Regions from separate parts of the Pseudoalteromonas sp. OF7H-1 genome, predicted to be linked through region 3. Evidence: predicted binding sites of a transcription regulator. Region 3 holds the regulator's gene; each other region holds the start of a gene.

Region 1 (4,330 bases), on a different contig from region 3:
ATCAACCGGGACTAATGCGAGCAATCGACGTTGCCGATCTGGATTGGTCAGGTCTACAACCCCTTGAGTGGCTAGATACTTTTTGGCGGCATGGTTCGCCAGCTTGGCGAGTGTTTTAGTCGGTGCAATGCCTACACAGACGGTGATCCCAATCCAGTGGCCTATGCGCGCTCGCACTTGTTGTCCGAACTCGACAAGAGATATGGCCGACTCAATACCGGTTAAGTCCAAAAACGCTTCGTCAATGGAGTAGACCTCTACTCGTGGTGCCATCTCCTCCAAAGTGCGCATCACTCGACTGCTTAAATCTGCATACAGCGCATAGTTGGACGAGAATGCCAAAATGCCATGGCGCTGCATTTCAGCTTTGATCTGAAAGACGGGTACGCCCATTTTAATACCGAGTAACTTAGCTTCACGCGAGCGTGCAACCACGCAACCGTCATTGTTGGACAGCACCACAACCGGCGTATCTTTTAAATCAGGACGAAACAGCTTCTCACAACTGGCGTAAAAATTGTTGCAGTCCACCAAGGCAAATACAGGCATGGGATAGTCACAACTTGCGGCGCATGTTTCGCACCACATTGGTGACCACACCAAATATCTCTAACTCTGTCCCTTCAGGAATATGGATGGGCTCATACGCCTGGTTTCTTGGGAGCAGCTTGACGCACGGCCTCAGTTGCAGCTCCTTTACCGTGAGTTCACCATGGATGCCCGCGATGACAATGTCACCGTGTTCTGCTTGAACAGAGCGATCAACCACCAGAATATCATCTGGGTGAATCCCGGCATCAATCATTGAGTCACCTTCAACACGCACAAAGAAGGTTGCAGCCGGTCGCTTGATGCAGAGCTCGTTGAGGTCGAGCGTTTGCTCAACATAATCCTGCGCTGGTGAGGGAAAACCAGCAGAAACACGTTCCATGAACAATGGGATACGAAGGCGCTTGGCTTTGATGAAGGCAAGTGCGCCGCTATGGCCTATCAGCGAGACACTCATGACGAACCTCGAAAAAAATAGAATTAACACTGTTTGTTTATACAGTATCTAATGCTATGCTGATTTCTACAAGTAAAATTGTAGGTAAACTGTAGTTGTTCGAGTAAGACGTTGTGTCGTGGGTGATTTCTTTTTTGTGTTGAAAAGCTTGATGTGGGTGATCGCTCGCCCTCGTCAAAGCCTGCAAGGCTTGGACAATACTGCTTCTGCCTACTGCTCTTGTTTCTGTTACTGATCCTGTTACTGCTACTGGTTAACGCATGGGTCGAGTAACCGTCAGATAAGGCTTGTTTAACCCTTCGCAAAGGGTTTAAAAACAGTTAGTAAAATTCTGCTTCGTATTGAATTTACAGGCTTAAGGCGAAGTCAGGAGAATCATTAAAAAGCTCAGTCGAACTCAGTTCAAGCCTTTTGCAACCGTTTGAAAAGGGGTTGGCTAAGCCATACGTAAAGGGTATCGGTAAGGGTTACCTAAACGGTTTAGCTAAGACTTTCTGAAAGGCTTAGCCAAAGCCTTCATACATGGGTTCACCCAGTATAAAGATTAAAAAAACGCTGAGGTATCCAAGGTGCATTTTGTACAACCTGTGGCACAGTGAAATAACCCAAAGCGAACAACAGAATTGAAGAGGAACCATCAATGACAAGAGCCCCTGCGCCATTTCCGCTAGAGCGCCTCGCGGATATCCCAGAAAGACCAGAAGATTTTAGATTGCTGGAGCGTATTCCATTAACGCGTGAGCCGCAGTCCTGGCCACTTGAACTATCTCCTGTAGTCGGTGACGAACAGCCAATGGTGCTGCTCGATACAGAGACAACCGGACTGTCTGCCGATGATGAGTCCATTATTGAGCTTGGTATGGTTAAGGTGCTTTACAGCCCCTCTGCTCAGCGGATTGTGTCGATTGTTGATGTGATCAGTTTGTATGAAGATCCCGGCAAGCCTATACCCGAGCTGATTACCGACTTAACCGGTATCACCGATGATATGGTGCAAGGCCAGCGCATTGATGATGCACTGGTTGCGAGTTGGTTATCCGATGATCCGCTGGTGGTCGCGCACAATGCACAGTTTGATCGTCCTTTCTTTGAAAAGCGGTTTGCCGCATTAGGCCATCTATCTTGGGCCTGTTCAGCCAGTGGCATAGATTGGAAAGCACTGGGCTTTGAAAGTCGAAAGCTTGAGTACCTGCTTCTTCGCTTAGGTTGGTTTTATGAAGGACACCGAGCTGCAACCGATTGTTTGGCGATGGCCTGGTTGTTCCATTTGTTGCCCGAGTCCGTTGCAAACTTATTGTCTGAAGCAGACAGGCGAACTGTGCTAGTTCGTGCGTTTGGTGCGCCGTTTGATGTAAAGGACTATCTAAAAGAGCGTGGTTACCGCTGGCATGACGGCGTAAAAGGTGCCAACAAACATTGGTGGTGCGAAATCAGCGAAGACGAGTTACCGCAGGAACAAACTTACCTGGATGATTTGTATCATCGTGGCTCAGAACATGCCCACTATGACTACAAAGATGCCCGCAATCGATTTAAAGCTTTGTAGCTCTCTACAAGTTAAGCCTTGCATATTTGAAAACCTTTGGAAAATGGAAAGTGAACTCATGGTTTAACCAACAAGAGGAATCTTTCCATGTACCAAGACACCTACATTGAATACTGGGGCGAAATCTTCGTCTCTGCCCACATCATTGAATTTGGCATCACGTTCGAGCGCTTTCTTAAAGATCCATGGAAGCATTTGATGTCCTGTGGCCAAGAATCTGCACCGGACGCGATTGCTGAAGGGATGCTGCCATTGCTACCAGCCCAGGCAGAAGTTGCCAGGCGCATTCGGGAGAGTGAACAACGAGCCCTGATGTCTACAGAGTCGGACAAAGGGGTATCGCATCGCGGTAACATCGTGGTGCCATTGGTTCGGGTAGCGCATTGATAGCGGCTATCATCAATGGCATGAAACAATGTCTTCACTCCTATACCTGAGCGGCAATTGCAATCCAGATCATAAAGTTGCCGCTTAGTCTTCCCTACAAAATAATTTGTGATAGGATGATACCTAATAAAATTAATTAGGTTGAAGCCTATTCAGTGTTTTATGGCAATATGTCCAGCTTCAACCGGTAGAGATTGCTAAGTCATTGCGGATGAAGAGCAGCATTGAGTGATGCTTTTCAATGTGATTACGCGATGTCGATCCTTACTTTATAAACAGAATTTTTAAAAAACTGGTTGAATTGGATAAACAAGACGCATGACAAATGATGGTCTGAAACAAACGGTAGTGGCGAAGTCAGATAGGCTTTCGCAGATAGCGCAGTTGCCACAAGCAACCAGGGATCGCATTGCCCACATCGATTTCACCTTATTGTTTAAGGGAGAAGCGGTGCGAGCGGATTTAGTCGATCGCTTCAGTATAGCCGCCGCTCAGGCAACGAAAGACTTCACAATGTACCGAGAGCTTGCACCAAGCAACATTGAGTATGACCAAAAGCTCAAGTTGCATAAACGTGGTGAAGCATTTGAACCCTTGTTCGACTATGACGTTGTTCGAACACTGGCAACCATCAGCCAAGGGTACGGCGATGGCTTCACTGGAAAGGTAAAACCGCCTCTGGCCTGTGAAGCGCCTTATCACTTAAACAAGCCAAGCCTATCTATAGTGGCGAAGGTCACCGAGGCCATTCACAAAGGCAAAGCCTTGAGTATCACCTATGTGTCGTTATCGAGTGGTGAAACAACGCGCGAAATTGTGCCGCATACGCTGGTGGACAATGGCCTGCGTTGGCATGTTCGTGGTTTTGACCGCAAGCATGGTGAGTTCCGTGACTTTGTGCTGACTCGAATTAAAGCAGCGGTTGTGCTTGAAGACTCAAGGTTATCTGAAGCTGAGCTCGAAACCCAGGACCGGCAATGGAATCGCTTTGTAGAGCTGGAGTTAGTGCCGCACCCACGCATAGAGCACAGTGAAGCGATTGAACTGGATTATGGCATGAGGGGTGGCGTTCTTAAGGTTGAGATTAGAGCAGCAACCGCTGGGTATTTGCTTCGCCAATGGCATGTGGATTGTTCCAAAGCACACAGCCTTCAAGGCACTGAATACCAGCTTTGGTTAAAGAATACTCCGACACTCTACGGGGTCGGAAATTTGAATTTAGCTCCAGGGTTTAACGAATGATGTTCGACGACAGTGAACATTGCGTAACCCATAAACGAATTATGACGAATTAAAAGCAGGAATTAGCAAATGACAAGTTTACAACAACGTGCCGAACTTCAACGCCAAATATGGGCGATTGCCAACGATGTCCGAGGCTCGGTGGATGG
Region 2 (4,330 bases), on a different contig from region 3:
TTTGCAGCAGTGGACCTTCGTATCGACAATGCTACCATTTTAAATCCTATTGATAAGCATCAAGTCAATATCATTTCCAATCATTGGCTCGCCATCCGAGATGGCAAAATTATACAAGTCTCTGACTCAAGTCAAAAACCGGATGCAGCAAAGGTTATTGATGCTCATGGTCAATACCTCATACCAGGGTTAACCGATAGCCATGTCCACCTAAAAACAATGCCGGGATTGCTTAACACTTCCCCTAGAGCTCGCCAAATGCAGGCAGCATTTTTACAACGGCAAGGCGCTAATTATCTTTACTATGGCGTCACGCAAGTTATTGATCCGTCAAACACTGCAACCGGCATGACCGAATTTACTGCAAATGGCCCCGCACCCGACGCCTACTTTTGTGGCGCAATGCCAGTTTACCAAGGGTACAACGCAGAAGGCCTTAGTTACTCAAAGCTACATCAACATAAACCCTACTTTGCTGCGCAACACAGCGATCCTGCTCATGAGCTAACGCCATCTCAAGCACATGCTCACCAAGGAGCTCAGCCCTTAACGCGAATGAAATCTGACGGTGCAACTTGTGCCAAACTGTACTTTGAAGATGGCTTTGGAGAAAACAGTGCTATACCGCTTATTAACCAAGAAACTGCCAAACACTTAGTCGAGTCCGCAAACTCATTGAAGTTACCCGTAATGGCACATGCGAATGCCATTGATATGCAACAACTTGCTGTAGATGCCAATATCAACGTTATGGCGCATGGACTTTGGAACTGGTTAGCGCCAAATACAGCCCCTAGCGAAAGCGAACTGCCAACCAATGTAAAAGCTGTGCTGGATACCATCATCGAAAAAGACATCGCCTATCAAGCCACATTAAATGTGATGAATGCTCTAGCGAAAGTGACTGACAACACTTTCACCTTCTCGTCTGAATATCGTACCGTATTACCTCCGTCTCAAATTGCTTGGTATCAAAGTGAACCTGGTCGCTGGTTTTCTCGAGAAATGGGGCAAGGCTGGGGTGAAATAAGTAATCAACAAAAGGTGGCTAAACTTGAGCAAGTTTTCTCTCAAGGGCAACGAGCACTACATTATCTATATAAAAATGGCGCAACCTTGCTACTTGGCTCAGATACGCCACCCGCACCAACTTATGTCTCGCAACCTGGCTTATCGACTTATCAAGAGTTAACAATGATGGATCAAGCCGGAGTAGGCCTCGTTAGCTTGCTATCTGCTGCAACCATTAATAATGCGAAAACATTTGCAATAGACAACCAGTACGGCAGTATCGCAGCTGGAAAAGTGGCAAATCTATTACTTTTAAATAGTAACCCTTTGCAGTCAGTCGCGGCTTACAACGATATTGAATACGTTATCTTACATGGCTCCGCCTTTGAGCGTGCGACTTTTCATATCGATGCCCTCGAGAAAAGTGAATGAGTAAATACGTCAGAATAGAAATACTGATAATGTCGGTCTCACCTCTATTGACTTAATCAAGTGATCTATTTTGATATTTTCGAACTTCTGCTGGTAACAAGAGTCGAAAAATCGTCGCAAAGATAGCGCACACCGCCGAAGTAAGGTTGCTCTAACACAGCCAGATAAAGCATAATAAAACAAAAAGGGTTTCTCTATAATGAAGATTTCATCTTTTCATCTCTCTAGGCAATCTTGGGGATTGCTAGCACTATCCGCTGCTATTTTTGAAGCCGTTGCACTGTATTTCCAATACGGTATGGGTTTAGAGCCCTGTATTATGTGCATCTATCAGCGTTTTGCTATGTTGGGTTTATTAGCAGCTGGTTTAATCGGTATGATTTCTCCTAGCTCTTTCGCACTGCGTAGTCTGGCATTTGTTTCGTGGGGTGTAGGCAGTATTTGGGGTTATTTTATCGCCCGTGAACATATCAGTATGCAAACCACAACGGATCCATTTGCTTTTACCTGTGACTTTGTACCAAACTTTCCTGCGTTTATGCCGCTGCATGAATGGCTACCAAGTTTCTTTGCTGCAACAGGTGACTGCGGCAACATAGATTGGTCTTTTGCAGGATTATCTATGCCTGGATGGATGGAAATTATCTTTGCATTTTATAGTGTTGCATTTATTCTTTTCTTATTTTTCCACGTTACCAAAAGAAGTTGAGATATCACATTCATGCATTTTAGGTTAAGCCAAATTGAGCAACTGAGAGCGTTTAAATTACGTGACAAGCAGATGATCTTACGTCTTGCACTTAGCCACCTTGATGCAAAAACAAAGGTCTTGTTAAGAATAGCCAAGTTGCTACTGCTCACACCATTTTTTGCCTCATTGGTCGTATTTGAAGGCTGGCTGTTATTACCTGTCTTATTGGTAGCAGGACTAATTTATCCGCTACTGACCACACCACTGGAAATACAGTTTGGCAAACCCAAGCTAGCTCAGGCAATCGCTGAGTTTAACGCCTCGAATAAGCCCTGATCTTCAATCTACCTGTGTGCGAGCAGCTAAGCTCGCACACAATAACTACGACTAGACTCTAATTTTTCCCTCCAGTTTTGCCAATATTCCTTTCCCAATTCCTTTTACTTCCAGCAACTCCGTTGTTGTTTTAAAGCGCCCCATTTTCTTACGGTACTCTACGATGGCTTCAGCTTTACGAATACCAATCCCTGGTAAACTTGAAAGCGCCGAAGCGTCAGCGGAATTAATATCGAGTACAGCACTTTGCTGCTGTGTTTGAGAGACTGACTTTGCTTGCTCCGCAGGTTTTGCGAGCACGCTTGAACAGCTTAAACCTAACGCCAATAAAATAGAAAGTATGGTGGGTTTATTGAACATATATACACTCCTTGTGCGTAAAAAGTATCCAAAGCTTTTTGCATTCCTCTCAATGGATGATTGCAGCAAGCTTATAAAATAACCTGAGCTTCGGATAATTAATGCCTTTCTAGCAGCTAGTTTTAGCGCTAACTGTGTTGAATTCACTTCCAATAGCCAGCTATTGGTGCGTAAATTCGCCTGGTTATCCCCAAAACTCTCTGGCTAGATAAAGGAAATAATTTAATGTGAGTTTAAAGCAATGAGCTAGCTCATTCCTTATCCAAACCTCAGGTTAAATAAAGATTGGAACATTGACTTTGTCAAAAAACATTCATTCTTTCAAAAATCAAAATAAACATTAAGATTTTGTTTTTAATGAATTTAATTAATTTCACTTCACTCAACAGCACTTGAAAAATTTTCAAAATAACTTGCTTAATCACTCAATTCGATTTACTGTATAAAAAAACAGTGACTAGGGGAATAACCATGGCCGTTATCATCAAATATGTTGTTGAAAGAAATGGAGTCGAGCGTATGACTTTCACGTCTAAAAAAGAAGCTGATGCTTATGATAAGATGCTAGATGTAGCTGAAGCATTGGAAGACATGCTAACGAAAGTTGACGTGCCGCTGAGTGAACAACAAGTTGAATCCCTAGCGCTTGAAATTGCAAAACAAAAAGATGACTTTGTGTCTGTGTTAAAAGGTGGCAAAGTAGCACCAAAGGCCAATACCAAAAACAAATCTGAAAACGAAAAAGCGTCAGATCCAGATAAAGTGACCAAAATTAAGCAAGCCTAAATGATAATAACCACTTATACCAATTGAATTAATTATCTAATCAATTTGAAGGGTGAAATAGCATATTAGCTTCGTTAAAAATTTCTCATTTAGAACAACTAAATAGCAAAATTTTTGCCTTGCTATTAAAGCTATTTCCCCGCTTCAAGATAGATCATTTACTTAATACAACTGGTATTACTCCAGTGGGTGGTTTAGGCTGAAAATAAAAAACCGCATGTTCTGCGGTTTTTTATTTTGTTCTGTGTAGCGTGGTATTATTTAATCACGCTTGCCACTGCTTCAGCAAAGTAGTCAATATTGTCTTTGCTTACGCCAGCTACGTTAACACGGCTAGAGCCTACCATATAGATAGCATATTCAGTGCGTAGTCTGTCAATTTGCTCTTTATTAATACCTAAGAAAGAGAACATACCGTGCTGACGGTCGATGAACGAGAAGTCTTGCTCAACACCTTTTGCAGCTAGGCTTTCTTTAATCAACGTACGTAGACCATTGATACGACCGCGCATTTCGTCAAGTTCGTCGTACCACATTTGCGTAAGTTCAGTACTGCTTAGAATGGTATTTACAATATCAGCACCGTGTGCTGGTGGCATTGAATAGATACTACGAACAACGCTAAGTAATACTGAGTTTGAAACATCAGCAGTTGCACTGTCTTTTGCAATGATTGAACACGCACCGATACGCTCGCGGTATAAACCAAAGTTT
Region 3 (4,330 bases):
AGAGGAACCAGTGCAAAGGCAAAAGCAAACATACCTAGCGTCAACAAAATAAGCTTCTTAAGCAGGCGACCATGTTGCATTACTTAATCTCCGGTGGCGTTGAAAAGGTATGATAAGGAGCCGGAGATGGTACTTGCCACTCTAATCCCTCAGCCCCATCCCATACTTTCCCAGAAGCCTGCTCTCCACCTTTTATACATTTATAAACCACTGCAACAAACAACAGTTGAGAAAGACCGAATGCAAACCCTCCGATACTAATGATCGCGTTAAAATCAGCGAACTGTAGAGCATAATCAGGGATCCGCCTTGGCATGCCAGCAAGACCAACAAAGTGCATTGGGAAAAACAATACGTTCACACTAACCAAGGAGAGCCAAAAGTGAAATTTAGCCAATTTGATATCAAACATGTGCCCTGTCCACTTTGGTAACCAATAATATGCGGCGGCCATTATTGAGAATATAGCTCCCGTAACTAACACGTAATGGAAATGCGCGACAACGAAGTAGGTATCGTGATATTGGAAATCTGCAGGCGTAATTGCTAACATCAAACCGGAAAATCCGCCAATTGTGAAAAGTACGATAAACGCAATGGCAAAAAGCATGGGTACCTCAAAACTAATAGCACCTCGCCACATTGTAGCTACCCAATTAAAAACCTTAACGCCAGTAGGCACTGATATGAGCATAGTTGCATACATAAAAAACAACTCACCAGCTAAAGGCATGCCCGTAGTAAACATATGATGAGCCCAAACGACGAACGACAACAGAGCAATTGAAGCGGTTGCATAAACCATTGATGCATAGCCAAACAGTTTCTTTCTTGAAAATGTCGGTACTATCGTAGAGATTATGCCGAAGGCAGGTAATATCATGATATACACTTCAGGGTGACCAAAGAACCAGAATATATGCTGGAACATAACAGGATCACCACCACCTGCTGCATCAAAAAAGCTCGTTCCAAAGAACTTATCAGTCAATACCATAGTCACAGCGCCAGCGAGTACGGGCATAACAGCAATCAGAAGAAATGCAGTTATCAGCCAAGTCCAGACAAATAAAGGCAACTTCATCCATGTCATACCTGGAGCTCTAAGATTGACGATGGTCACGATAACGTTGATAGCACCCATAATAGAGCTAATGCCCATTATATGGACCGCAAAAACAAAAAATGCAGTATTGTCATTGCTATATGTTGTAGATAGTGGCGCATAAAAAGTCCAACCGAAAGCAGGCCCGCCACCTTCCAAAAATAACGACATCAGTAAAATTGCAAACGCAAAAGGGAGTATCCAAAAACTCCAGTTATTCATTCTCGGTAGCGCCATATCAGGAGCACCAATCATCATTGGGATCATCCAGTTGGCAAGGCCTGTAAATGCGGGCATTACTGCGCCAAATACCATTATTAGTCCATGCACTGTCGTCATTTGATTAAAAAAGTGTGGATCTACAAGCTGTAACCCGGGTTGGAAAAGCTCGGCGCGGATCACCATCGCCATAGCACCACCAATCAAAAACATGGTTAGTGAGAACAATAAATACAGTGTTCCAATGTCTTTATGATTGGTAGTAAACAGCCAGCGCTTTAAGCCTTTTGGAGCTGTATGGTGTGAATGTTCTTCTACGATGGCACTCATTACTTACCCTCCTCTAATGCATCTATCTCACGCTGTATTTCGCTTGGCTGAATAACATCGCCGGTGTCATTACCCCAACTATTTCTTTTATAGGTGATAACCCCCGCTATCTGCTTGATTGTTAATTGCTTTGCGAAAGATTGCATCGCAGTTCCTGGGCGACCTAAAAGTAGAATATCTATATGAGCTTTAATATCTCCAGTGACGACTTTACTCCCTTTCATTGCAGGGAAGACACCTGGTAGCCCAAGCCCGGTTGGTTGATGGCAAGCTGCGCAATAAGCCATGTAAGTTTGTTCACCAACCTCCATTAACTCTTCTTTCGAAAGGGTTTGTTGGGCAACTGCTTGTGACTCAGCCTCTGCTTTTGCTTTTTCAGCTTTAGCATCGTTGAGCCAACTATCAAATTTATCGGGACTTACGGCCTCGACAACGACAGGCATAAAGCCATGATCTTTGCCACATAATTCAGCACATTGGCCTCTGTAAATTCCTTCATCGTTTACCTTTGTCCATGCCTCATTTATAAAGCCCGGATTGGCATCCTTCTTCACCGCAAAATCGGGCACCCACCAAGAATGGATGACATCATCTGAGGTCATCAAAAAGCGAACTTTCCTATCGGTGGGAATAACTAAATGCTTATCAACTTCAAGCAGGTAATTTTCATTTTTTTCTTTGAGATCACTAATTTCATCTTTCGGAGTAGAGAGCAAAGAATAGAACTCAACATCATGCCCCATATACTCATAGTGCCATTTCCACTGAGAGCCTGTGACCTTAATGGTCAGATCAGCTTTACTCGTGTCTTCCATAGCAATAAGCGTTTTTGTGGCTGGTATTGCCATACCAATGAGTATCAGGAAAGGAATTGCTGTCCAAAGTATTTCCACTTTGGTGCTTTCATGAAATTGCGCTGCAACAACGCCTTTTGACTTTCTGTGTTTTATAAGCGCCCAAAACATAACCCCAAATACAATAACCCCAATGACGCAACATATTAGAAATATGGTCATGTGAAGCTCATACACTTGATGACTAATGTCTGTAACACCTTGCCTCATATTGTAAGCGCTGTTAGCAAGTGAGGGCATGGCGATTAGCACTGCGATGAATGCTACAACTAATCGACAAATTTTCATTTGACGTCTCCTTCAAGACAACTCGCGGTTGTCTTTTGTTATTATTGGATGACTGTCATATTGTCTATTTGTACATAGACTTACTGCACGACTATTAACCAATTAGTCAAAAAACAAACAAATTGCAAGATTTTTGAGAAGACCGACTTTAGAATCAAAACTGGGGACTATAGGGGGTAAAACAAAGAATGATGAAAAATAGTGTATAAATATCAGAAAACTAAAAATATTACTAAATGATTAAAGTCACTATAATCATCCTACTTTCACATAGTTAGAAAAGTTAATTATCACTTTTTAAACAAAATATAGTTAAAGCAAGCGCAACTTTATATTTAACGCTACACTCGCTCTCATAAACTACATCCAGTCAGCACTTCGGATAACGCCGACAGCTAACCCTTCAATGGAGAAATTTTGATGCTCTAGATCCACTTCAATCGCTTTAAATTCTTCATTCTCAGCATGTAATAAGACTTTCTTTCCTTTCTTTTCAAAGCGTTTAACTGTCACGTCCTCTTCTACACGAGCTACTATCACTTGGCCATTTTCAGCCACTTTAGTGCTGTGAACGGCTAGTAGATCACCATCCATAATGCCAATATCCTTCATGCTCATACCATTAACTCTCAAAAGATAATCAGCATTAGGTTTAAAAAAACTCGCATCTACATTACAGTGGCTCTCTACATGTTGCTCTGCCAGAATAGGCTCACCAGCAGCAACACGGCCAATAATAGGTAAACCAAGTTGTTCGGATTCATCCTCTACAAGTCGAATCCCTCGGCTTGCGCCAGGGACCATTTCGATAACTCCCTTTTTCGCAAGCGCCTTAAGATGCTCTTCCGCTGCATTTGCACTCTTAAAACCCAAAGCATCAGCTATTTCAGCACGAGTTGGAGGCATGCCAGTATCTTTTATGAATACTTTTATTAATTCAAAGATTTGTTCTTGTCGTTTTGTTAGAGGACGCATTAACTGGTGTTCCATACAGTGGTTTATTTACTGTAAGTATATACAGCTCAAAAAAAATCGCAAATGTTTCTTTATTCGACATATTTTAAGTGTGTTTGCTAATAGCATTAATTAGAGCACCATTAAACAAGAAGTGAAGTCTGTGCCTCAGAGCATAACCTACGACTCTACGCAATAAGAAATAGATTATTAAGATTTAGGGCTGACTAACCACCACCTACCATGTTGCACTATGCTGATACTGTGGTGGGAGCGAGTTCATCTCGCGAGGTTTTCTATATCCCAAATAGCAAAAAACCCGTTGCATTACTGCAACGGGTTTTGATGTACATGGTTTTTTCCGGAACTTCATTGCAAGCCATCGGTGGGTAAACCACCTACCATGTTGCACTGTGCTGATACTGTGATAGGAGTGAGTTCACCTCGCGATGTGTTGATTGGCTTGCGAGGTTTTATATCTCAAATCTCTATACCCCAAACAGCAAAAAACCCGCTGCATTACTGTAACGGGTTTTTATGTACATGGTTTTTGCCGGAACTTCATTGCAACCTATCGGCG

Evidence for each region. Region 3 encodes LexA, which represses DNA repair genes until DNA is damaged. Its sites were predicted from a motif close to TACTGTATNNNNATACAGTA; they were not measured.
Region 1: umuD (translesion error-prone DNA polymerase V autoproteolytic subunit) is a predicted target of LexA. The motif match lies at 1,034-1,053, and genes of this name have one in related genera.
Region 2: MHN30_RS13420 (YebG family protein) is a predicted target of LexA. The motif match lies at 3,267-3,286, and genes of this name have one in related genera.

The regions. Positions count from the first base shown of each region.
Region 1 is NZ_JAKRFX010000022.1:21,908-26,237, forward strand. Features, by position in the region: gene umuC (translesion error-prone DNA polymerase V subunit UmuC) at 1-549, opposite strand, end outside; gene umuD (translesion error-prone DNA polymerase V autoproteolytic subunit) at 557-1,006, opposite strand; gene MHN30_RS20955 (3'-5' exonuclease) at 1,647-2,552, shown strand; gene MHN30_RS20960 (hypothetical protein) at 2,640-2,939, shown strand; gene MHN30_RS20965 (WYL domain-containing protein) at 3,258-4,181, shown strand; gene MHN30_RS20970 (type I restriction-modification system subunit M) at 4,251-4,330, shown strand, end outside.
Region 2 is NZ_JAKRFX010000009.1:207,014-211,343, forward strand. Features, by position in the region: gene MHN30_RS13400 (amidohydrolase family protein) at 1-1,443, shown strand, start outside; gene dsbB (disulfide bond formation protein DsbB) at 1,643-2,152, shown strand; gene MHN30_RS13410 (hypothetical protein) at 2,165-2,470, shown strand; gene MHN30_RS13415 (helix-hairpin-helix domain-containing protein) at 2,522-2,830, opposite strand; gene MHN30_RS13420 (YebG family protein) at 3,302-3,616, shown strand; gene MHN30_RS13425 (amino acid aminotransferase) at 3,874-4,330, opposite strand, start outside.
Region 3 is NZ_JAKRFX010000026.1:54,130-58,459, forward strand. Features, by position in the region: gene MHN30_RS22545 (cytochrome c oxidase assembly protein) at 1-80, opposite strand, end outside; gene ctaD (cytochrome c oxidase subunit I) at 80-1,654, opposite strand; gene coxB (cytochrome c oxidase subunit II) at 1,654-2,796, opposite strand; gene lexA (transcriptional repressor LexA) at 3,157-3,771, opposite strand.